Regions from separate parts of the Lysinibacillus sp. F12 genome, predicted to be linked through region 4. Evidence: riboswitches for the same ligand, from Rfam matches in the RefSeq annotation. Region 4 holds a riboswitch; each other region holds the start of a gene.
What was found. Region 4 has a riboswitch for cobalamin ahead of AC3CH7_RS10215 ((2Fe-2S) ferredoxin domain-containing protein). Riboswitches for the same ligand answer to the same signal wherever they lie in the genome.

Region 1 (5,384 bases), on a different contig from region 4:
CGACCATAACGTATACAAAAGGGGCATCGGCAGAGGAAATTGAATTTAAGTAATGATACTTGCAGGAACAATGTAAAGCATATGCTAATCATACTTTATTTTGATAATTAAACAGTACGGACAGTATTCATGAAGTACAGTAAAAAAATTAGCCATTCCAAACTTTTGGAGTGGCTTTTACTTTTACCTCATTCATAACTAGCCTATAGTAGATTCATTTCTGTGGACAAGAATTCTTTCAACGGCAGATATTTGATGGTCCTATGTATTTTAAATATGAAAACGAAAAAATTGACGAAAAAAAACTAAATAGATATTATAGATATATTAAGTCTTTAATAGGGCGGTAAGACCCGACAAACTAAAAGTTATTTTATGCTACGTAATCTTTAATGAGGTAGTTAAACATTAAGGGGTTAATGACTCATAATTGAAAAGGTATATAACTTTTGCGGTGTCTTTTGCCTTAATTACAGATATTAAAGGTCTATAATATATTTTGATGTGGAGGAAAAAAGGATGAATAAATACGATTGTGTAATTATAGGTGGTGGCCCTGCTGGTTTAAGTGCTGCCTTAACATTGGGAAGGGCGCGCAGAAAGATTGCTATATTTGATAATGGAACTAATCGAAATCGTGTAACTCAAGAGTCGCATGGTTTTTTAACAAGAGATGGGATAAAGCCACAAGAATTTAAGAATATAGCTAGTAAGGAAATAAAATCTTACCCATCTATATCTATGTTAGATCAAACAATTATCGAGATAACTAAAGATGATAAAAGCGGTTTATTTTTTGTCAAAACTTCGGAAAATAAATCATATATGTCTGCAAAAGTATTGTTAGCTACTGGAATACAAGAGGAGTTTCCCCTCCCGCAAATCAGACAATATTATGGAAAAAGCTTGTTTAGCTGTCCTTATTGCGATGGTTGGGAGCTGAGAGACAAGCCATTGGCTATCATAGCAGAAAAAGAGGAGCATATTAAACATATGACCAAATTGGTTTTTAATTGGTCACAGGATTTAATCGTTTTTACGAATGGTCATCAACTTTCCGATAACGTTCAAAGTGAATTTGAACGTAAAAAAATTAAACTGTATACAGAATGTGTAAAAAACTTGCATGGGGAAGATAGTAACTTAATTAGTATTGAATTAGAAACAGGTGAACATATTTTAAGAAGTGGTGGATTTGTCGTACCTAATTTTTATCGTCCAAATAAATTTGCTAAACAGCTAAATTGCCAAGTTGATGAAAATGGGATAATTATTACTGATGGTGCTGGACGAACAACAGCGGCTGGAATATATGTTGCAGGTGAAACGGTAAAGGGGGGTGCCTCTTCTTTAATGATCGCTGCTGCGGAAGGTTTTAAGACAGCCTCTAGTATAAATTTGGATATCACAATAGATAGGTTTTAAGTAAAAGGTTAGCTGATGAGTATAGAAAATTCATCAGCTATTTTTGTAAATAAAGGATAAAGTTAATATACCTAGTTGAGCGGACAGAGAAAGAACTTGGATATGTTATACTATGAATACAGAATAACTGGCTAAAGGTACCTGATTATTATGAATAGTTGCAAAGGGACAAGTACAACGAAAAATCTGCAAAGATAGGATATATTGAGTATGATGAATGATTTACATCTTTCTCAAAGTGGGTTGACGATTATGTAGTTTTAGTCATAATTGCATCTTTACTATTATGGAAAGATGCCTTTTTTATGAATAAAATTTCAATTGGGCCTCCGTTATTAGGTAAATAAATGATCAGCATGTATCTTCCTATTTTTTTTATAGTTATATTTTTATATGATTATGTTTTAGCTCTTTCGTTTAAGGTTATGTGAGAAAATATGAATAGTCTCAAATTGATGAACTTTTATTTCGCGATTTACTTTTTATATAAAGGATGGTACACTTAAAACTATTGAAAAACAATATATTGTGTTCGTTTTGTATAGGTACTACTATATGTAGTTTAATAGGGAAGTTCGGTACTATTCCGACGCTGTCCCCGCAACTGTAAAGCTGACGATGATTGTAACCACTGTGCATTCGCATGGGAAGGAAATCAGAGATTGAAGCAAAGCCAGGAGACCTGCCTTTATAAAACAAATTTATCATTTCTTCGGGGATTAAGAGATGGGAACGTCAGTATTTTTAGTATGTTAACGTTTCCATGTAAGCTATCTCTTTAGAAGAGGTAGCTTTTTTATTTTATGAAAAGAGGGATTACTATGAAACTTTATACGAAAACAATCTGTCCAAAATGCCTTTGGGTAAAATCCGAATTACAACGAGCAGGACTTGAAGCAGAAATTGTTAATATTGATCACGATGAACAAGCTAAACAAACAATTATTGATGCAGGTTTTTTAAGTGTGCCTGTCTTAGAGGTGGATGAAACATTTATAGGGGATGTTCAGGAAATTGTTTCTCGTATTGAGATGATTACACTATGATCGTTTACGCTAGTCGTACAGGAAATGTCCGCAATGTAGTATCTAAACTAAGGGCAGAATCTATTGAACTCTCAGAGGAATTAAGCTTGAATAAGCCTTATCTTTTAATTACATACACAGATGGTTTAGGCGACATTCCAGCAAAAGTGCAACGTTTCTTAGATAAAAACAGAGATTTTTGTAAAGGAGTAGTTGCTAGTGGCAACAGTAACTTTGGACATCATGTATTTGGCGCAGCAGGAGAGAAAATTGCTACTACCTATCATGTACCATTAGTGAGGAAATTAGATTTGCGCGGCAATCAAACAGATTATGAAGCTATACAAACGTTTTATGAAACGAGGGTAATGGGATGAAAACTTATTTAAAGCTTAATAATGACGTACTGAATCGTTATAGTACAACGGGGCTACTAGAGTTAGAAAAGGATCGTGAGGCTACGCGCCGCTACTTTTTAGAATATGTCAACGTACGTTTACGTTACTTTATAGATATAGAGGAAAAAATCCGCTATTTAGTTGATGAAGGCTACTACGAAAAAGCTTTTATCGACATGTACGAGATGGATTTTATTAAAAAGTTGTACAAAAAAGCGTATGATTATAATTTCCGTTTCCCATCATTTATGAGTGCTAGCAAATTTTATGACAGCTACGCTATGAAAAGTCGTGATGGAGAAGAAATCTTAGAAAAATATGAGGACCGGATTGTCATTATTGCCTTGTACTTGGCACAGGGGAACACGGTACTAGCAGAACGTTCTGTGGAAGCGATGATGGAAGCCTATCAACCTGCAACGCCTACTGCATTAAATAGTGGGAAGAAAGCTCGTGGCGAATTAGTAAGTTGCTTTAAATTATCCATGGATGACTCCATGAATAGCATCGCTGAAAATATTGGTTATTGTTTAGAGCTATCACGTCTAGGTGGAGGGGTCGGGGTTAACTTAACGGATTTACGTCCTTTAGGTGATCCAATTAAAGAAATACTAAATCGTGCAAGTGGTGTGATTCCAGTGGCGAAACTATTAGAAAATTCTTTTAGTTATTCTAATCAGCTTGGTCAGCGTAATGGCTCAGGAGTTGTTTACCTAAATATTTTCCATGCAGATATAGAGAATTTTATTTCATCAAAAAAACCAAATGCTGATGATAAAATTCGCCTCGCAACACTATCAACAGGTATTATTATACCAAGTATTTTCTTCGAACTGATGAAGCGTGATAAAGATATAGTGTTATTTAGTCCATATGATATTTTTAAAGTATATGGTAAACGAATGTCGGAAATTTCAATTTCTGACATGTACTATGAACTACTAGATAATCCTAAAATCCGTAAAATTAAACGTTTGAATGCGCGTAGACTCTATACAGAGGTAAAAAAAGCTCAATTCGAATCCGGTTATCCCTTTGAAATTTTTGATGATAATGTCAATGACGTACATCCACTAAAAAATATCGGTCGCGTAAAAATGTCAAACTTATGTACTGAAATCTTGCAAGTTCAAGAAACTAGTGTTATCACAGATCAAGATCAACCTAACGAATATGGGTTAGATGTGTCGTGTAATTTAGGGTCAATTGATATCCACGCAGCGAGTAAAGTAAATGATTTTGAAGCATTAATCGATACAGCTATGCACTTATTAACAAATGTATCCCAAATGACGCACATCAAAAATGTTCCGTCGGTCGCAAAAGCCAATCAATTAATGCACTCAGTAGGTCTAGGGTGTATGAATCTCCATGGACATCTTGTTACGGAGGGAATTATGTATGGCTCGAAAGATTCTATTCATTTCATGGACCGCTTTATGGAAGCAATGAACTATTATTCTCTAAAATCATCGATGGAAATGGCTAAAGAAAAAGCAGAAACGTTCTATCGATTTGAAGATAGCGATTATGCTTCAGGTATCTATTTTGATCAATATGTAAATAAGACTGAAGAAGAGCTTTCACCTGCTGTATTAAAAGCACTCGGAAACATTCCAATCATTACTAGTAAAATGTGGGAATTATTAAAGCAAGATGTTATGCAATATGGCTTATTCCATTCATATCGTTTAGCTATAGCACCAACTGGTAGTATATCGTACATTCGTAGCTGTACGGCCTCCATCTCTCCATGTACAGAACGTGTAGAGGTTCGTGATTATGCAGATAGTCGAACAATTTATCCAATGCCACATTTAACAAATGAAAACAGTCATCTATATGTAGAGGCCTATGATGTTGATCCTTATGATTTAATTGATTTATACGCAGCTTCTCAAAAACATGTTGACCAAGGTATTTCAATGACTCTTTATGTCACTGATAATTGGACAACAGAACAACTAGCTAAAGTATACATTTATGCATGGGTTAAAGGGATTAAGTCCGTTTACTATGTTCGTCAACGATTACAAAGCTTAGAGGAGTGTGTAGCATGTCAAATATAGTGTATGAGGCAGTCAACTGGAACAAAGCAACAAGTGAACTGGCCCAAATTTTTTGGGACCAGCAATGGAAGCAAATTTGGTTTCCCGAAGAAATTGCAGTGAGTAAAGATATTCAACAGTGGAAAAGTTTTGAGCATCAGGACACGTATAAAAAAGTGTTTGCAGGATTAACCTTGCTGGATACCGTTCAGACAAATATTGGGATGAATCGTGTTGCTGCTTATACAGATGATTTACAGGAAAAGGCTGTATTAACCGTTTTTGATGCATTTGAGGCAATACATGCTAAATCATATTCTTATATATTTACAACGCTTTGTACAAACGAGGAAATAGACGAGCTCTTTGAATGGGTAAAGAAAAATGAATATTTACAATATAAGGCAAATAAAATAGCGGATATTTATAATAGTATTGAAGAAGGGGACGCTGAGAGCTTATGGAAAGCGATGTTTTCATCCGTTATG
Region 2 (5,384 bases), on a different contig from region 4:
AGCATAAAAGTATCGGCTAGTCCCATTAACATAAATAAAAATACTTCTAAAAAGATAGGCCATGTTAAATGGAATAGACTTAACTTATTCGTTCCTTTCATTGTGTCTGCCAATACCTTCACTTCTCCTACACTTTTCTTAAAAATCTATTGTATCTTATCATAAAATTTCAGACTGTAAAGAGATTTATAGGAAGACAGCGCTTCCACATAAAAAATCCCTCTCACTAAATTTGTGAAAGGGTTTTTATTTAAATTAAGCAAAAGGACTGTAATTGCTCACGCTTATCGGCTGTTAGGCCAAACTCCTGCTCCAAAAAGGCTGTCTTTGAGCCATAACGATGATCCATAGCGTCAAGTGCTGCCTGTAAGTAGTCTTCACGAGCAGACATTAAAGCATAAAATTGCTGTAATTCTTGTTCGTTATATTGGTGCTCAATCGTTTGAGCCATTCTTTCTACCATGGGACGCAAATGGATATTCGTATCTAAATAGTCTTCCATAATGGTTTCCTCAGGTACATCTAAAGCCAATAGAATAAGAGCTCCGCCAATTCCTGTTCGGTCTTTTCCAACTGCGCAATGATGGACTAGTCCTAAATTATCAGGGTTTTGTATCGTCAACATTAATTCCTTAAAAGAGGGATTATGGAAAGGCATTTGTGCATAAAAGTCCTTGAACATATCAGCGTTAACTACTTTATAAAACTCTCTACCACCTGTATTTGTTGGCATTTCAAAAGCATGCTTTCCCTTCGCCGGGATTTGAATATATCGAGTTTGTGGAAATACAGGATTAGGGTTATGTTGTACTTCATTCGTGTCACGATAATCAAAAATTGTTTTAATACCTAATGTTTCAAATAATTCTTTATCTGTAGATGTCATTTTACCAAGTGCGGCGGAGCGATAAAATAAGCCCTCCCTTATAACACGCCCATCTCTCGTTTGATACCCCCCCATATCTCGGAAATTATAAACGGCCTCAAACGAAATATTTTTTTGTACTTGCTTCACTGAACTACACCTCCCTATATTAATAAGTGTTCTTATCTTTATTCTATCGAACAAACTACATGAATACCAATTTTCACACTAGGTAATAAAATAAAAAATGCTAGCTGTAATAAACAACTAGCATTTTCTACGATCTTATTTATATAACTCTGGATACACAGCTTTAGCAACTAGCTCAACTGCTTCACCGATACGCGGACCTGGGCGATTTGAGATATCTGTGTCAAGGGGTTGAACTGCCTTATTTTGAATAGCTGATACCGTATTCCACCCATCACGAGCAAGGATTTCTCCAATTGGATTTTCTGTATAGTTGACTGTTGTTAAAATGACGTCTGGATTTCTCGCAATAACATCTTCCTCAGATACTAGCTTCCAGCCATTTAAATCTGCAAACACATTCTTTACATTTGCCGTATTTAATATTTCTTGTTGGAAAGTGCTAGAGCCTGCTGTATATATTTCAGGCTTTGGACTAATCTCTAAATAAACATTTTTGGGTGTTTTTACTTCTTTAACCTTTGTTTTCACATCAGCGATTTTTGCTTTAATTTCTTCGTTTAATGCCTTTCCTTTTTCCTTCACATCCATAACGGCAGCAATTTGTTCGATATCTCCATATACATCATCGAATGTAGCCGCTGATTGAATAACAAACACTTTAATTCCTGCATCTTCGAGTGGCTTAAGTGCATCCTTCTTACCAATCGTATACGCAATCACAACATCTGGCTTTAACGCTATAATTCGCTCACTGTTATAATTCACAGTATCAGAAACACGTTCGATTTTTTGAGCTGCTTCTGGATAAGTATCATATTCAGTGGCACCTACAATTTTATCGCCAACCCCTAGTGCAAATAGAATTTCTGTGTTACTAGGTTGTAAAGACACAACTGTTTTTGGCACTTCCTTAAACTCTATTTCCACACCACGATCATCGGTTACTTTATAACTTGTTTGCTCAATCTTTTGTTCATCTTGAGACACATCCTTATTTTTTGTATCTCCCGCGGTACCACAACCTGCTAAAACGAGCGCTAGCAATAAGACCGATAGCCAGTGTAAATTAAATAGTTTCTTCATTATTATTCACCTTTTTCTTTTTCATTGGATAGGATTTACTCATAAACGGAATTTCAGCTATTCCGGCTTGTTGATTCATATAGACAGCCATTACAAAACATACATTGGCTAATAAGCCTAAATAATCAAAGAGAATAGACGGCACCTCTTGTTCTTCTGAAACCTTGTGTAAAGTTCGATACGATTTTTTCGCCTCACTACGGCAAAGATGTAGAGCAGCCGCTGCCTCTGTTCCTTGAGGTAAAACAAAATTTTGAATCTCATCCTTCACATGACGAACATAAAAATCATAGCGCGCACTTAACCAGGATAGATCTTCATCTGTAACTGCTAGCTTTCCACGAACAGAGCCATTAACATGATAAGCCATAGGTAAAATCTGCATTAAATCATCTGCAACAGCCTGGACATCCTCTTTCTTCACTACAGCTAGTGCAACCCCTATATGCGTTGTTAAACTATCTGTGCGAATCTCAAAATCGACAGTTGAAGCCCTCTCACGCATAAAAGGATAACAAGAATAACGTGCATCTTTTTTCAATCTACTATCCCCCCATTTTTCCAAATGAAAATTCTCGCTTGTTCAGTACATAAAAAAACGTCGCTCCTCACGCAAAGGAACGACGAAAATAACATAATGATTGTCATACAAACACGACACTGCCTATGTATTTGCCGTATATCCTCCTAGCTTCCGAAGAGTTGTTATACGTTCAAATAAAGGTCGGTCTCCTGGCTTGTACAATGCTATTATATGAAATATATAATAGCTATAAAGAACCTTCCCATTTCCTACGAAACAGTGGCTAATCTTTATAATGGCTGTACTTACAGTTGCGGAAACAGCTTCGGCTTTTACCGAATTCCCGATTATGCTAGCAAGCACCTTTATTCTGCAAGAATAATTCACTTGTAATGCAGTTTATCATAGATTGATAGGAAAAAATAGTTACGTACAAAAAGGATACTCGTTTTATAGGCGATATCATAGCATTAAAGTTACTCGACTATAATACTTTTTCAATTGCTTGCTCAATATCAAGCTGTGAGTCTGTAGGCTCAAAGCGAGCTACGGTTTTTCCGCTTGCATCTACTAAAAATTTAGTAAAATTCCAGCGAATATTTCGACCATCTAAGAAACTTGGAGCAAATTGAACGATCGCCTCAGCCAGCATTTTCTCCTGCATGCTTGCTTTCCCGAATTCACGGAAATCGACTTCATGTTTTAAATAATTAAATAAAGGATGTGTCGTCTCACCATTTACTTGGATAAGCTCAAAAATGGGGAACGTAACTCCGTAGTTTACTTTACAAAGATGCGCAGTTTCCTCTCCATCTTCTGGATTTTGGTGGCCAAATTGATCGCAAGGAAAACCTAGAACGACAAAATTATTTTTTACATATTTATCGTACATTTTTTGTAAGTCCTCAAATTGATATGTAAATCGGCACTGATTAGCTGTATTAACTATTAGCAATGTTTTACCGCGAAATGTTTCCATTGATAAAATTTCACCATTCGGCTTTCGTACTAAATAATTATAAATGCTCATTCCCTAACCCCTTTTGTTTTTTTATATATTATAATTGACTATTCTCCAATAACCAAAGAGTTTGCACAAAAAACACCATCTCGTTACTAGGAACGGATGGCTGACTTATATTTCTTTTTATATTTAACATTTTGCTCTTCATTAATTAATCGATGTGCTATGTCTAATAATTTAGAATCACTCGTATGATCATATAATTTTTTTAAGGATACAATAATATCATAGCGAATGAGAGTAGGATGCTTCTCATCTAAACAAGTTTGAAATCTCTTGGCTAAAAAAGATACAACTAAATCGCTTTGTACTTGGCCTGCTAAACCAATTTTCCAAATAGCTTGTAATGTATGCCTTGCCGTGACAGGCTTATCATCATAGGTCACAGCCCAAATCTTTAAAAAATCTTCCAATACTCTTTCTTCGGGATCACTGTTTGCAGCTAAAGCACATAAAATTTGCGCAGCAAGTGCACGGGCATGGCCATTTTTATATGTAAGTGCTTGTACAAGCTGTTCCCACACTGCATATGTCCAATCTACGGGCTCCTGCAGAATTTTCATCAGTTCCTCGTAAGATTCATATTGTATATCTCGATTACGCTCTGTTAGATTATTAAAAAGTTGCAAAATCTCTTTTTCCATAATTTATCCCTACCTTTATTGTTTCAGAACGTCATTAAACTTTATTTATGGTACACTTAACTTAATTTTTTTCGCAAAGAAGGTGAGTTTATGAATAAATTTAATGCTAGGAAATTGATTTTTCGATTGCTAGTGATTCTGTCCCTAATTATAGCTGCTTATTTTATTATTCCTGTATCTATGCCGTTAATATTAGCAGCTATTAGCGCATTTTTCCTTGAACCGATCGTCATGTTCTTTAAAAGGCGCTGGAAAATGTCTCGAAAAATTGCAGTTGCCTTTATATACATAGTGAGTGTCATTATAATTTCTATTATTTGCTATATTTCAATTACACAGATCATGACGCAAATAATTTTATTGTCTAAGCAAGCTCCCTATTATATTTCCAAGCTATCAGATATGTGGCTTCATATGCAAGAAAATATTTCTAAATACACTGAAGACTTTCCACCTGAAGTTAGTACTTCGCTTCAAAAAACCACAATGGATTTCATAAAGAAAATTGAAGAAACTTTTTTAAGTTTCTTTAATTATAGCAAAGTTTCAGCCTTCTTTTCAGAGATTCCAAGGCTATTTATCAGTCTTCTCGTCTATATGATTGCCCTATTCCTATTTATGCTTGATCTGCCAAAATTGAAGCGCATTACTTATAAGTATTTAAAGCCTAATACAGCAAAGAAAATAAAAATTATTTTAAACCGTTTAAAGGATGCAACATTAGGCTATATGAAAGCACATTTATTTGTAAGCTTCATTATTGGAGGCGTTACACTTGTTGGACTTTTATTAATCCAGCCGAAATACGCCATAACGATGACTATTATTATTTGGCTGATAGATATAGTCCCTTTTTTAGGCTCCATCATTATTCTAGCACCGTGGGGGTTTTATCACCTTTTAATGGGAAACACAGCTATTGCTGTAAAATTATTCATCTTAGCTGCTATTTTACTCATTATTCGTCGTGTAGTCGAGCCTAAACTGATGGGAGAACATATCGGTTTATCAACTTTACCAACATTAATTGCTATGTTTATTGGTCTACAGTTATTTGGAATTATCGGTTTGCTTATTGGACCCTTTGTCATT
Region 3 (5,384 bases), on a different contig from region 4:
ATAACTTTTTGAATGAAACATTGGAACATCGCCAATGCATGACTAGACTACAAACGATGATTAAAAATGAGGATGCCTTTCCTTGTTTTATAGGTTCTGCGTTGAAGGATGAAGGCATTGAGGAATTTATTGCTCAACTTCCATTCCTAACGGGTACTCACTTCGAGCCAGAAGCACCTTTTCAAGGAGAGGTCTTTAAAATACGCCATGATGGACATCAACGTTTAACGTTCATCAAGGCCCTTACAGGCAAGTTACATGTTCGGGATGAATTTACATTTGGAGATATCACAGAAAAAGTAACAGAAATTCGCCTATATAACGGCAGTCGATTTGAAACTGTTCAGCAAGTTGAGGCTGGTGAAATCTTCGCTGTTAAAGGGCTCAGTCAGGCAAATATTGGGGATCGAATTGGCAGTAAATTGCTATCACTGCCCTATGAGCTTGTCCCTACATTACAGGCAAAAGTTCAATATGAGGGTGAGCAACATATAAAAGAAGTATTAAGGATTTTCCGTTTACTAGAGGCCGAGGAGCCGTCATTGCGTGTCGTGTGGCAGGAAAAATTTCAGGAAATCCATGTGCACATAATGGGTGTCATTCAGTTAGAAGTCCTGATTGACGTGTTATTGAAACGTTTTGCATTACACATTTCTTTTGGAGAGCCGCAAATATTATATATGGAGACAATTGGGACAACCGTTACAGGCTACGGTCATTTTGAGCCACTCAAGCATTATGCAGAGGTTCATTTATTAATGGAGCCTAATGAACGCGGAGCAGGAATTACCTTTAGTAATGCCTGTCATGCCGATGATTTATCAGTGGGCAACCAGCGTCTCGTTGAGAAGCACTTGTTTGAGCGTGATCATCACGGCTTACTCACAGGCTACGCCGTCACAGATATTCATTTTACGCTATTAACGGGGCGTGGTCACAATGAGCATACCTCTGGTGGTGATTTCCGAGAAGCTACTTTCCGAGCACTACGTCAAGGACTAGAACAAGCACAGAACATCCTGCTTGAGCCATATTATCGCTTTAAAATGAAAGCTTCCAATGATTTTATTGGCCGTATGATGACTGACATTCAACAGGCTGCCGGCACATTCGACGACCCAGACCTCACCGAAACTGACGTTGTTTTGACAGGACGTGCACCTGTAGCAACCTTTATGAGCTATAGCACAATCTTTGCTGCCTATACCAATGGGAAAGGCTCACTTACCCTCCAATTTGATGGCTATGATGTGTGTCATAATGCAGAAGAAGTAATAGCCCAGATAGGCTATGATAAAAATGCGGACCCTGAATACAGTTCTTCCAGCATTTTTTGCGCTAAAGGCAAAGGCTATACTGTCCCTTGGCAAGAGGCTCAAGCAGCCATGCACTTTCAGGGATAAGTCAAGTAAAGTATTTGCAAGGACGGTGTGTTAGGCTAATAGCCTCAGATGAAGCATGATACGCTGGCATAAATAAAACAAGCCCCCCGCTTCATGGAGGGCTTGTTTTCATATCGCACCGACAGCTTTCTTTGAGGGCTTATGGACCTGATAAGCAGGTTCAACCACCACATAGCCCTGCGTATTAGTGAAGTCGATTAAAACTTTACCAGGCTGACTTTTTAATATTTGTAGTTGATCAATTAATGTTAACAATAGCTCATGGCCGTTCCCTCGTGGATGCCAATTTAAGTGATCACCATTTAACTCCTGAACCGCATCCAGAAATTGTTTATATTCCTGCTGCGCGAATGCGATTAGTTGATCCTGATGAGAAATTTCCATTAAATCATTTATATAAGTTTCATAAAAACGTATAACAATGGAGCATAGTAAATCATTGACACGTGCAGCGCTTAACACGGGATTGGGCTCTTGTGAAAGGCGATCAAGGTTAGGCTTTGCTCGTGTTGAATCAATGCGTGTAATTAAGTGATACGGCTCCCCGTTCACCTCATATATAATAGGGTTCGTCGGCATATACATCATAAAGCTATTCGTCTTCGTTTTCAGTTGATCCGTTAACGTTGCCAGAGCAAAAAGATGGCCTTCTACCTCACCATTTCTTATCCAAATAATGTCTTTATTATATAAAATTCGCTCAAAAAAGCGGTTGTTGCGAATCAGCTTCGTTGCTAATAATTGATCAATCAGTGATTCAACCACCATTCTTGTTTTCGCTTTTTTAGCAATTTCTGTCCTTGGCTGCTTACAAATGGTCATATCTACAAAAGGCGTTTCCTGTGTTATCGTTGCATGAATATTCATCCTATGTGCATCCCCTTTGCGTACATATTTTCAAAACAAAAAGGACTTCCTTCTATGTTTGAGGAAATCCTTCGCTTTAATGTGATTCATCACACAATGCCAAACAAACCCTAAGTAAATGTGAAGGAGTTCGAAAATGAACCCTTTCATGAACTTTGGGCGTTTGACGTACTGTGACGAACAGAGCATTCTGTTTTGTCAACATGCCACCTCCTATTCCTCGTAGGTTTATGGTGTGTACTCATAACAGGCAGGTATCCTGACTCATGGTCATCGCCACTTTTCCCCTTCCCATCATTTGACAGTGGTTGCTGAAAAGTCGCTCACATTTACAGTTGCGGGACAGTGTCGGATTCACACCGACTTCCCTTTTAAGCAAATTGCACGCAATTTACACCTATTACTACACGCTATTCAATTGTCATAGGAATCGGGTGTACTCCACATTCCTATTAGATTACTAAAATCAATTGTAAAGTAGTGGATTTCTAAAGTCAAATATCACAATATTTTCCAAACCATTTCTTCACTTAATCTTACAAACTCTGAAATTCTGACAACATGTCTTCCTATTTACTTTGATAGTATGATACTTCCTCAGCTTCATGCGGGTCATCTCTTTCGAAATCCCCTCGGATTTTCTACGCAGCATAATACTGAATAGCTTCAATTTCTTTACCGCTATACGTTCTGGTCTTTTCCAACGAATCAGCAAAATGGTCGTCTTTTTCACATATTAAATCAACGACACTAGTTAATGTTTTGTCCTAATACGTCCTTTACCGAATATCTTCTTTTAACATCCGTATCACCTTCATCTATTTTTCGGCGTACATACTCGCATGAGAATAAATTTTAGCGAATGATTAACGGCTTTTAAAAAAGGAGTTACGACACTTTTATTTTAGGTTATTAGTTATGTAATATTTGATAAAATGAGTTACGAGCGCAGGGGATTCCTACGCTCATTTTTTTAACGCAAAACCGCGAGTTAAATCGGGATAAGACACTTGCATCATTTTGAAATACTAACATAAACAACCTATAAACGCACCTCAGACAAACCTATACGCACAACTACGCGATTCAACGATTCTCGCTACATCTGACAGCGTTGAGTGATGTAACTAAAGAGTAATAACTTCACCAGAGTATTGTCTTAATTGTTCAATGGCTACTGTTACGGCTACTTCCTCAGTCTCAATCAAACTCAATCCTTTTTTAATAGGACTCCAAAATTCATATCCGCAGTCTTCTTGCCACATATATACTTCTGTTGTAAAAAGACCATCTCTCCGTTTTATAATTTGAACTTTATATTGATGACTTGGAGACATTATTTCCTTTAGCATCTGTTCCATCGTTTCACCATCTTTACAAATAGTAATGTGTATAACTATTATTCTTCAAAAAGAAAAAAAGCTTTGAGCAAAATCTTAAAAACAGGGGGCTTGGGAAGGTCATGCATTTTCAACACAAAAAAAGAGGTTTATGGTGTGTATTCGTAACAGGCTGGTATCCTGACTCATGGCCATTTCCACTTTTCCTCTTCCCGTCCAACTTAAAACGGTATTTTCTAAGGTCAAATACTAAGCTAAACACCAGTAATTGAATAAAAAAGGATAATAGACAATACTGCAAAGGTTTGAATGATAATCCCGATCACGCTACAAATTAAACCAGAAATTGCCAAACCTCTGCCATTTTCATTTCTTTTAGCAATTTCCTTTGTTGCCATTCTTGATAAAACTACTCCGAAAATCCCAAGAACTAATCCAATAAATGGTACGATGATAGAAAGAATACCAAGCGTTAATGAAATGATAGATTTATTATTCATTTCAATTTTTTCAACCATTTCCCTCACCCCCCAACAATCTAATGTTACGAATCACACTTCTTCAAAAAACAGTTCCATCCATTGAATTCTAGCAATATTATTGAAATATATCTATTATTTTACAATATAAAAGGTTATGCGTAAGGTAGAACCAGTCAGCGTTTCTTTGCTAATTTCTAAGCTCTGTGCGCTTGCTCCCTAATTGGAACGGGGCGACAGCATACACCCCTCACATAGTAATTTCCCCATCCCTATTCCCCCTTTCTAAGCACAGCCAAAAAAGCCTCGCATCTATGCGGGCTTTGAATGTGATTCATGATGGTGGCTTTATTTCATCATTACGATACTAAAACATACTGCGCTAAAACACTTTGCACTTTATAAATATTGGTCGCCTTATTGAAACTTTTTTGGATAGGTAGCGAACTGCCTGATACCCATATTTTTAGCTCTGCGTCTAAATCAAATGTACCAGCCGTTTCTACTGAAAAATGAATAATATTTTTATAGGGGATCGAATGGTATTCCGTTTTCTTACCAGTAACTCCTTGCTTATCAATGAGGATTAATCGTTTATTCGTAAAAATAAATATGTCTCTAATAATTTTATAGGCATTTTTGATGGTTTCGTTTGGAATTAATAAATCTTTGACCTCCTCCTGTAATTTTTCAAAATTCACCTCGCTTGCATTGCCGATTAATCCATCAAATAAGCCCATTCTTTATCCCCTTTCAGCTTTTGTTTGTTTAATATATTATGAAGAGAACCAGGCTACGACTCCAAGTTTTGGTATTATTTTTTCTGTAAGGAGGGGGTTCATTGCGAGCATTCCTATTTATTATCATGTCCCTCCTAGCTATAGTTGTTTTAGGCTGTACGGATAAAGAGCTAGCAGTGGAAAAATGGCGAAGGTCAGCATTTCTAACGGCGAAGGATTTGACACTGTGAATACTGATTTTATCTAAGAATATGAGGATGAAGAGTCTCTTGAAATGTTCCATGAAGTCATTACTACTGCTGTGAGAAATAAGGGAATTGTTAATATGGCTACCCCTCCATATGATGTACAAGTAGTGGATATGGATGGAAACCAATATGGCTTCCATCTTTGGGTAGGGGAAATGGGGCAAAAGGGAACGTTGATGAACGTGAAGGATACCCATACGATTTATAGCATCTCTGAAGATTTGATTGCCCCACTTAGATCATTGCTGCAAGAATAAAAAACACTTTCCATTCAAATAAGGAAAGTGTTTTTGGATTAATCATACTA
Region 4 (5,384 bases):
TCATCAATGCGAGATGTCATTTGCTCGATAAATGTACGTACCTCATCATTTCCTGCTGCTAAACGGCTACCATGGCCAACAAATAATATAGCTTTCATCTCTTTTCTCCTCACTAGTCGCCGCACGGAGCTGGCTCTATTTTTATTTTGGAAGACATATCTTGATACGTAAAATGCAATATCTTTTTCACACGCTTGAAGTATTTAAATAAGCGTTCGTTTGGATGCGCATTGGCTTTATATTCTTCAATAATATCTGTAATTAAAGGAATCAATTGTTCAGGCTCCAAGCCTTCTACAACAGGCTGTGCTGCATGAGCCGTACGTCCGACTGGTTTCGCTCCAATAAAGACATCAAATTTACTTTTACGATAGACAATCCCAATATCGTCAAATACTGCTCGATAACAAGCCATCCCACAGCCATTAAAGCCAATATTTAATGTTTTCGGTAAAGACAGACCACCAAGCTTTTCTTGAATTTCCTCCGCATATGGTATGGAATCTGCTTTTTCACCGTAGCAAAAATCGCAAGCCTTCAACGACAATACATCACCAATTGGTGCTAATAAAAAGCCTACTTGCTGTAATTTTTCAGTGATGCGTTCAGGCGTAGTTGTAGGTATTTTTAAATGGATTTGATGATCTGGTGTGTATTCCATCGATCCATCTTCGCCTACGACCTCTGCTAACGTCATCATTTGCTGTGGTGTAAAAAATTTATTGGCCACTCCAGGGCTCACTGCTAATTCAAAAATGGATTCTATTTTTTGTTGTACAAGCTTTGGAGTAACCTTGATAGCATTTGTTCCCTTTACCATTGCAAGTGCCGCTGTAGCCATTTCAAGTGCCGTTTTTTTCGGCTTTGGCATAACGGCTACACTGGGTTTATTCATTCGCCCTGCATTGGGGTCTGCCGCAAAGTCATTGCGTGCTGTTCCTGTCTCTTGATTCATCGCCCATGGCTCATTTTCTTCCCGTAAACGTTGATGTGGACGTAATGGCTGCTTTTCCTCGCCAAGTGTATATTTACGTTGGTAGCCACGTGGCGTAATCATTTTATTATCATAGAAAAACGTAGATGAGTTTCCGATAATGACGGTTGTCAGCATACCGATATCATGTTCCAACATGTCTGCCAATGTGGTCATCGTCACTTCTTGACGTTCTCGATAGGCACTTTTCACAAGCCCTACTGGAGTGTCAGGTGAACGATATTCTAAAAGAATTCGCTGTGCTTCGACAATTTGTCTTGTACGGCGACCGCTTTTAGGATTGTATAGAGCAATGACAAAATCGGCCATTGCTGCAGCTTCCACACGCTTCGCAATTAAATTCCACGGAGTGAGGTGGTCACTTAAACTAATGGTACAAGCATCATGCATAATCGGTGCACCAAGTAAACTAGCACATGAATTGATAGCTGAAATACCCGGGACAATCTCGACTTCAATACCAGTTGCCTCTGTCCAGCCTAGCTCAATTAAAACTTCATACACTAATCCCGCCATACCATAAACGCCCGCATCTCCACTCGAAATGACCGAAACTATACTTCCTGCCTCTGCTTGACGAACTGCCTCCTGAGCACGGGACACTTCTTCTGTCATGCCTGTACTGACAATAGATTTTGCACTCACTAAATCTTGAATCAGCTCAACATAGGTTTTATAGCCTATGATCATATCACTTTGTTGTAAAGCCTCTACTGCACGTGTCGTAATATGCTTAAAGTCTCCAGGTCCAAAGCCTACTACGAAAATTTTCCCTTTTTGCGCCATGTTTTTACCCCTCTTTCACCTTTTCAATCCCTTTAATGGCTGTCGTTTGCGCTGTTCGCTGCAATGTCCCTTCCCGAAGTGTATAAACATGATCGTTATGTAAGGATTCATGATGCAAATCCTGTACAAGTGTTCTAGCATGCTCCGTTGATGGTACACGGTACCAATTCCCCTGGGGGTAAGCAATAACCACACAAGCATCCTTACATCGTCCATTACAGCGTGTTCTTGTCGTATGTATTTCTTTATCTAGTGCGTTTCGCTGTATTTCGTCCCGTATAGCTTGGGTAATTTCTTCTCCATCCTTGTTCATACAGCTACTGCCATTGCAAATAAAGAGATGTGTTTTCATCCCCTCTAAATTCCACGTTGTCATTTTATGTCTCCCCTCTTTTGCTTTTGGAAAAAGAAAAACCTTTACTCTCCCGAAGAGTAAAGGTTTGTAGAAGCCAAATAAAAACGAATAGACTGAAAGACAGATCCTCGCTTTTGCTTCAACTTCTCCCTCCGAAAAGTTTGCATGCACAATCTGATAAGCAGGTTTCCTGACTTAAGCTTCATTTTACTGTCGCACCTTCCCTAGTTTGCACAGGTGGCATTGCGATTTCATCAGCTATTACAGTAGCGGGGGCTGTATTGGACTTTCACCAATTTCCCTATTATCTCGAGTTTTTCGAGCACTTATCGACGTTTTATATGAAATTTTTAATTGTATATTTAATAGAAAACTGTCTTAATCATATCTTATTATTTTAAAATTTCAATATTTCTTTAAAAATTCATGACAAATTTATCAATTTTATCAGAGAGTTTTTGGTTATTTAAAATTGGTGTTGTTCCCTTTTATTCTCAAAATCCTTAGTAATCAGAATTTTCGACATTGATAGTCTATTTCAAAATTTTTATAAAAAAGTATAGCATATTTATGGAAATTCGTGGTACACTTTGTCGTGAAATCTCACAACTTACTATTTTTGGTGTAAAATGCTCGTCATTTTACTTAAAAGGGAAGCCGGTTCAAGTCCGGCGCGGTCCCGCCACTGTAATAGGGAGCTTTATAGAAAATGTCACTGTCCAATGGATGGGAAGACCTATAAAGTGTTGAACTAGAGCCAGGAGACCTGCCGAAAATATGTGATCGTTTCATCCTACGAGGATAGGTGTGCGGCTTAGCAGATGAGAATGTTATTTGCTTTTTTAGCTATGCACTTTTCCAACAACGGAAAAGTGCTTTTTTTATTACGCACGCTACATTCTAAAAATCTATTTATAGTTTGGAGGAAGAAAATTGAAGCTGTCTTGGTGGAAACTTAGTTATTTTGTATTGGCTTTTTTAATGGTGCCAAAACGTGCCTTCGCCATGCATATCATGGAAGGTTTTTTACCAATCGAATGGGCTATTTTTTGGTGGGTAATCTCCGTCCCATTTATTATTTTAGGATTGCGCTCTATTCGTAAAACAATCGAAGAAAACCCAGAAACAAAAATGATTCTGGGACTGTCTGGTGCGTTTGCCTTTGTTCTATCAGCCTTAAAAATCCCTTCAGTTACAGGGAGCTGTTCACATCCAACAGGGGTAGGTCTCGGAACAGTCTTATTTGGACCGTTAGCGATGAGTGTCATCGGGACAATTGTTTTATTATTTCAATCTTTACTTTTAGCACATGGTGGAATCACAACATTAGGGGCTAATGCATTTTCGATGGCTATCGTAGGTCCGTTTATCGTCTACTTTGTATTTAAAGGGGCGCAAAAAATGGGGTTATCGTTTTCATTAGCTATTTTCTTTGCGGCTATGCTTGGGGATTTAGGTACATATGTGGTGACTTCTATTCAATTAGCACTTGCTTTCCCATCTGAAGTCGGTGGCTTTATGGCTTCATTTACAAAGTTCGCAAGTATTTTTGCCTTAACACAAATCCCGTTAGCTGTGAGTGAAGGGATATTAACAGTTATTGTCATGAACTTCTTGAAAAAATATAATATTAGCGAATTAAAGTCTTTACGTGTTTTCTCTACAAAGGAGGCGCACTAATATGAAACGAAATTTATTACTATTAGCGATTGTAGTGCTATTGGCCATTATCCCGCTCTTCGTCCAAAAGGGAGCAGAATTTGGCGGAGCTGATGGTGAAGCCGAAGCTGCCATTGGAGAGATTAATGCAGAGTATGAGCCATGGTTTGATAGTTTATGGGAACCGCCTAGTGGTGAAATTGAAAGCTTATTATTCGTGCTACAAGCAGCTATTGGTGCTGGTTTTATCGGCTACTTTATCGGCTATATGCGTGGCAAGCATAAAGAAGGTTAAGAATGATGTTACTCATTGATAAGTATGCGTATCTCAATAAGCTAGCGTACGTTCATCCTCTAGAAAAAATGATATTTTCATTAGGACTACTTTTATTCACGCTTATTATGAGAGAGGAACGACTTTCACTCATTACATTTTTTGTAATGAGTGCTTTTATCATTTGGGGTGCGAAAATCCCACTAAAATACTATGCGAAGCTATTATTACTACCAGGATTTTTCTTATTCACAAGTCTCATCTCCATCCTAATTTCGATAGCGCCAGCAACGCATGTATTACCAGCCCATATGGGATCATTTACGTATACGAGCTGGACAATTTTTATTGGGAGAGCCAGTATCGCTACCGCACAGCAGCTATTCTTTATCGTACTCGGCAGTATAAGCTGCTTATATTTTTTAATTTTAACAACATCTGTACAAGAGATTTGTTATGTGCTTCGCCAATGGAGGCTCCCTCCTTTATTAGTTGAGTTAGTAGAACTCACCTATCGTTTTATTTTTATTTTTTTCGAAAGCATGCAAAAAATTCATTTAGCCCAGCAAGCCCGCCTTGGCCATCATTCACCCATGCAATGGTTACGTTCGATGTCTATGCTGATTGCAGCGTTGTTTATTGAAATGTTTCAGCGTAGTCGAGAGCTTAACAATGCCATGCAGGCACGTGGCGGTGAAACGGTTTATTGGCACGAAACGGCCGTCTATAATAAAAAAAACTGGCTCGGCATGATGGCTATTTTTTTATTCCTTATCGTATATGGAGGATACTTCTCATGACAGCATATTATTTTCAACTGACTAATTTGTCTTATGCCTATGCAGATGGAACAAAGGCTTTGACAGATATTTCACTAGACATTCCAAAAGGGAAAAAAATCGCTATACTCGGTCATAATGGAGCAGGAAAATCCACTTTATTTCAACATCTTAATGGCATTTTGAAACCGACAGCCGGAACCATTTCATTTAATGGGAACGAACTTCAATATAGTAGAAAAGCATTAAAAGCACTTCGCCAACAGGTGGGAATTGTCTTTCAAGATGCTGATAATCAGCTTTTTTCAGGAACCGTTAAGCAAGATATAGCCTATGGTCCATTGAATTTAGGATGGTCTACGGAAAAAATTGAAGAAAAAATAGCCTGGGCTGTGGCACAAACTGAAGTAACAGAGCTACTTGATAAACCGATTCACTTCTTAAGTGTAGGACAGAAAAAACGTGTGGCAATGGCAGGTGTATTAGCGATGGAACCGGCTGTCCTTTTATTAGATGAACCAACGGCTGGTCTTGATA

Region 1: linked by a shared signal. The riboswitch ahead of AC3CH7_RS03640 (glutaredoxin family protein) and the one ahead of AC3CH7_RS10215 ((2Fe-2S) ferredoxin domain-containing protein) in region 4 are both predicted to bind cobalamin.
Region 2: linked by a shared signal. The riboswitch ahead of AC3CH7_RS19755 (hypothetical protein) and the one ahead of AC3CH7_RS10215 ((2Fe-2S) ferredoxin domain-containing protein) in region 4 are both predicted to bind cobalamin.
Region 3: linked by a shared signal. The riboswitch ahead of AC3CH7_RS00050 (hypothetical protein) and the one ahead of AC3CH7_RS10215 ((2Fe-2S) ferredoxin domain-containing protein) in region 4 are both predicted to bind cobalamin.

What each region holds. Positions count from the first base shown of each region.
Region 1 covers NZ_JBYMLP010000001.1:699,205-704,588, reverse strand. The annotation lists gene AC3CH7_RS03650 (chitobiase/beta-hexosaminidase C-terminal domain-containing protein) at 1-53, shown strand, start outside; gene AC3CH7_RS03645 (NAD(P)/FAD-dependent oxidoreductase) at 520-1,425, shown strand; cobalamin riboswitch at 1,952-2,129, shown strand; gene AC3CH7_RS03640 (glutaredoxin family protein) at 2,247-2,471, shown strand; gene nrdI (class Ib ribonucleoside-diphosphate reductase assembly flavoprotein NrdI) at 2,468-2,827, shown strand; gene nrdE (class 1b ribonucleoside-diphosphate reductase subunit alpha) at 2,824-4,917, shown strand; gene nrdF (class 1b ribonucleoside-diphosphate reductase subunit beta) at 4,905-5,384, shown strand, end outside.
Region 2 covers NZ_JBYMLP010000005.1:103,825-109,208, forward strand. The annotation lists gene AC3CH7_RS19740 (MATE family efflux transporter) at 1-101, opposite strand, end outside; gene AC3CH7_RS19745 (tyrosine-protein phosphatase) at 251-1,015, opposite strand; gene AC3CH7_RS19750 (ABC transporter substrate-binding protein) at 1,151-2,101, opposite strand; gene AC3CH7_RS19755 (hypothetical protein) at 2,085-2,642, opposite strand; cobalamin riboswitch at 2,807-3,006, opposite strand; gene AC3CH7_RS19760 (glutathione peroxidase) at 3,109-3,654, opposite strand; gene AC3CH7_RS19765 (hypothetical protein) at 3,741-4,292, opposite strand; gene ytvI (sporulation integral membrane protein YtvI) at 4,383-5,384, shown strand, end outside.
Region 3 covers NZ_JBYMLP010000001.1:8,922-14,305, forward strand. The annotation lists gene AC3CH7_RS00045 (GTP-binding protein) at 1-1,403, shown strand, start outside; gene AC3CH7_RS00050 (hypothetical protein) at 1,512-2,270, opposite strand; cobalamin riboswitch at 2,503-2,686, opposite strand; gene AC3CH7_RS00055 (hypothetical protein) at 3,398-3,631, opposite strand; gene AC3CH7_RS00060 (DUF4190 domain-containing protein) at 3,865-4,128, opposite strand; gene AC3CH7_RS00065 (PH domain-containing protein) at 4,449-4,829, opposite strand; gene AC3CH7_RS00070 (hypothetical protein) at 4,931-5,059, shown strand; gene AC3CH7_RS00075 (YhfM domain-containing protein) at 5,104-5,334, shown strand; gene AC3CH7_RS00080 (ABC transporter ATP-binding protein) at 5,377-5,384, opposite strand, start outside.
Region 4 covers NZ_JBYMLP010000002.1:633,451-638,834, forward strand. The annotation lists gene AC3CH7_RS10205 (sirohydrochlorin chelatase) at 1-98, opposite strand, end outside; gene cobJ (precorrin-3B C(17)-methyltransferase) at 113-1,780, opposite strand; gene AC3CH7_RS10215 ((2Fe-2S) ferredoxin domain-containing protein) at 1,785-2,156, opposite strand; cobalamin riboswitch at 2,299-2,480, opposite strand; cobalamin riboswitch at 2,739-2,923, shown strand; gene AC3CH7_RS10220 (energy-coupling factor ABC transporter permease) at 3,069-3,815, shown strand; gene AC3CH7_RS10225 (energy-coupling factor ABC transporter substrate-binding protein) at 3,817-4,089, shown strand; gene cbiQ (cobalt ECF transporter T component CbiQ) at 4,092-4,868, shown strand; gene AC3CH7_RS10235 (energy-coupling factor ABC transporter ATP-binding protein) at 4,865-5,384, shown strand, end outside.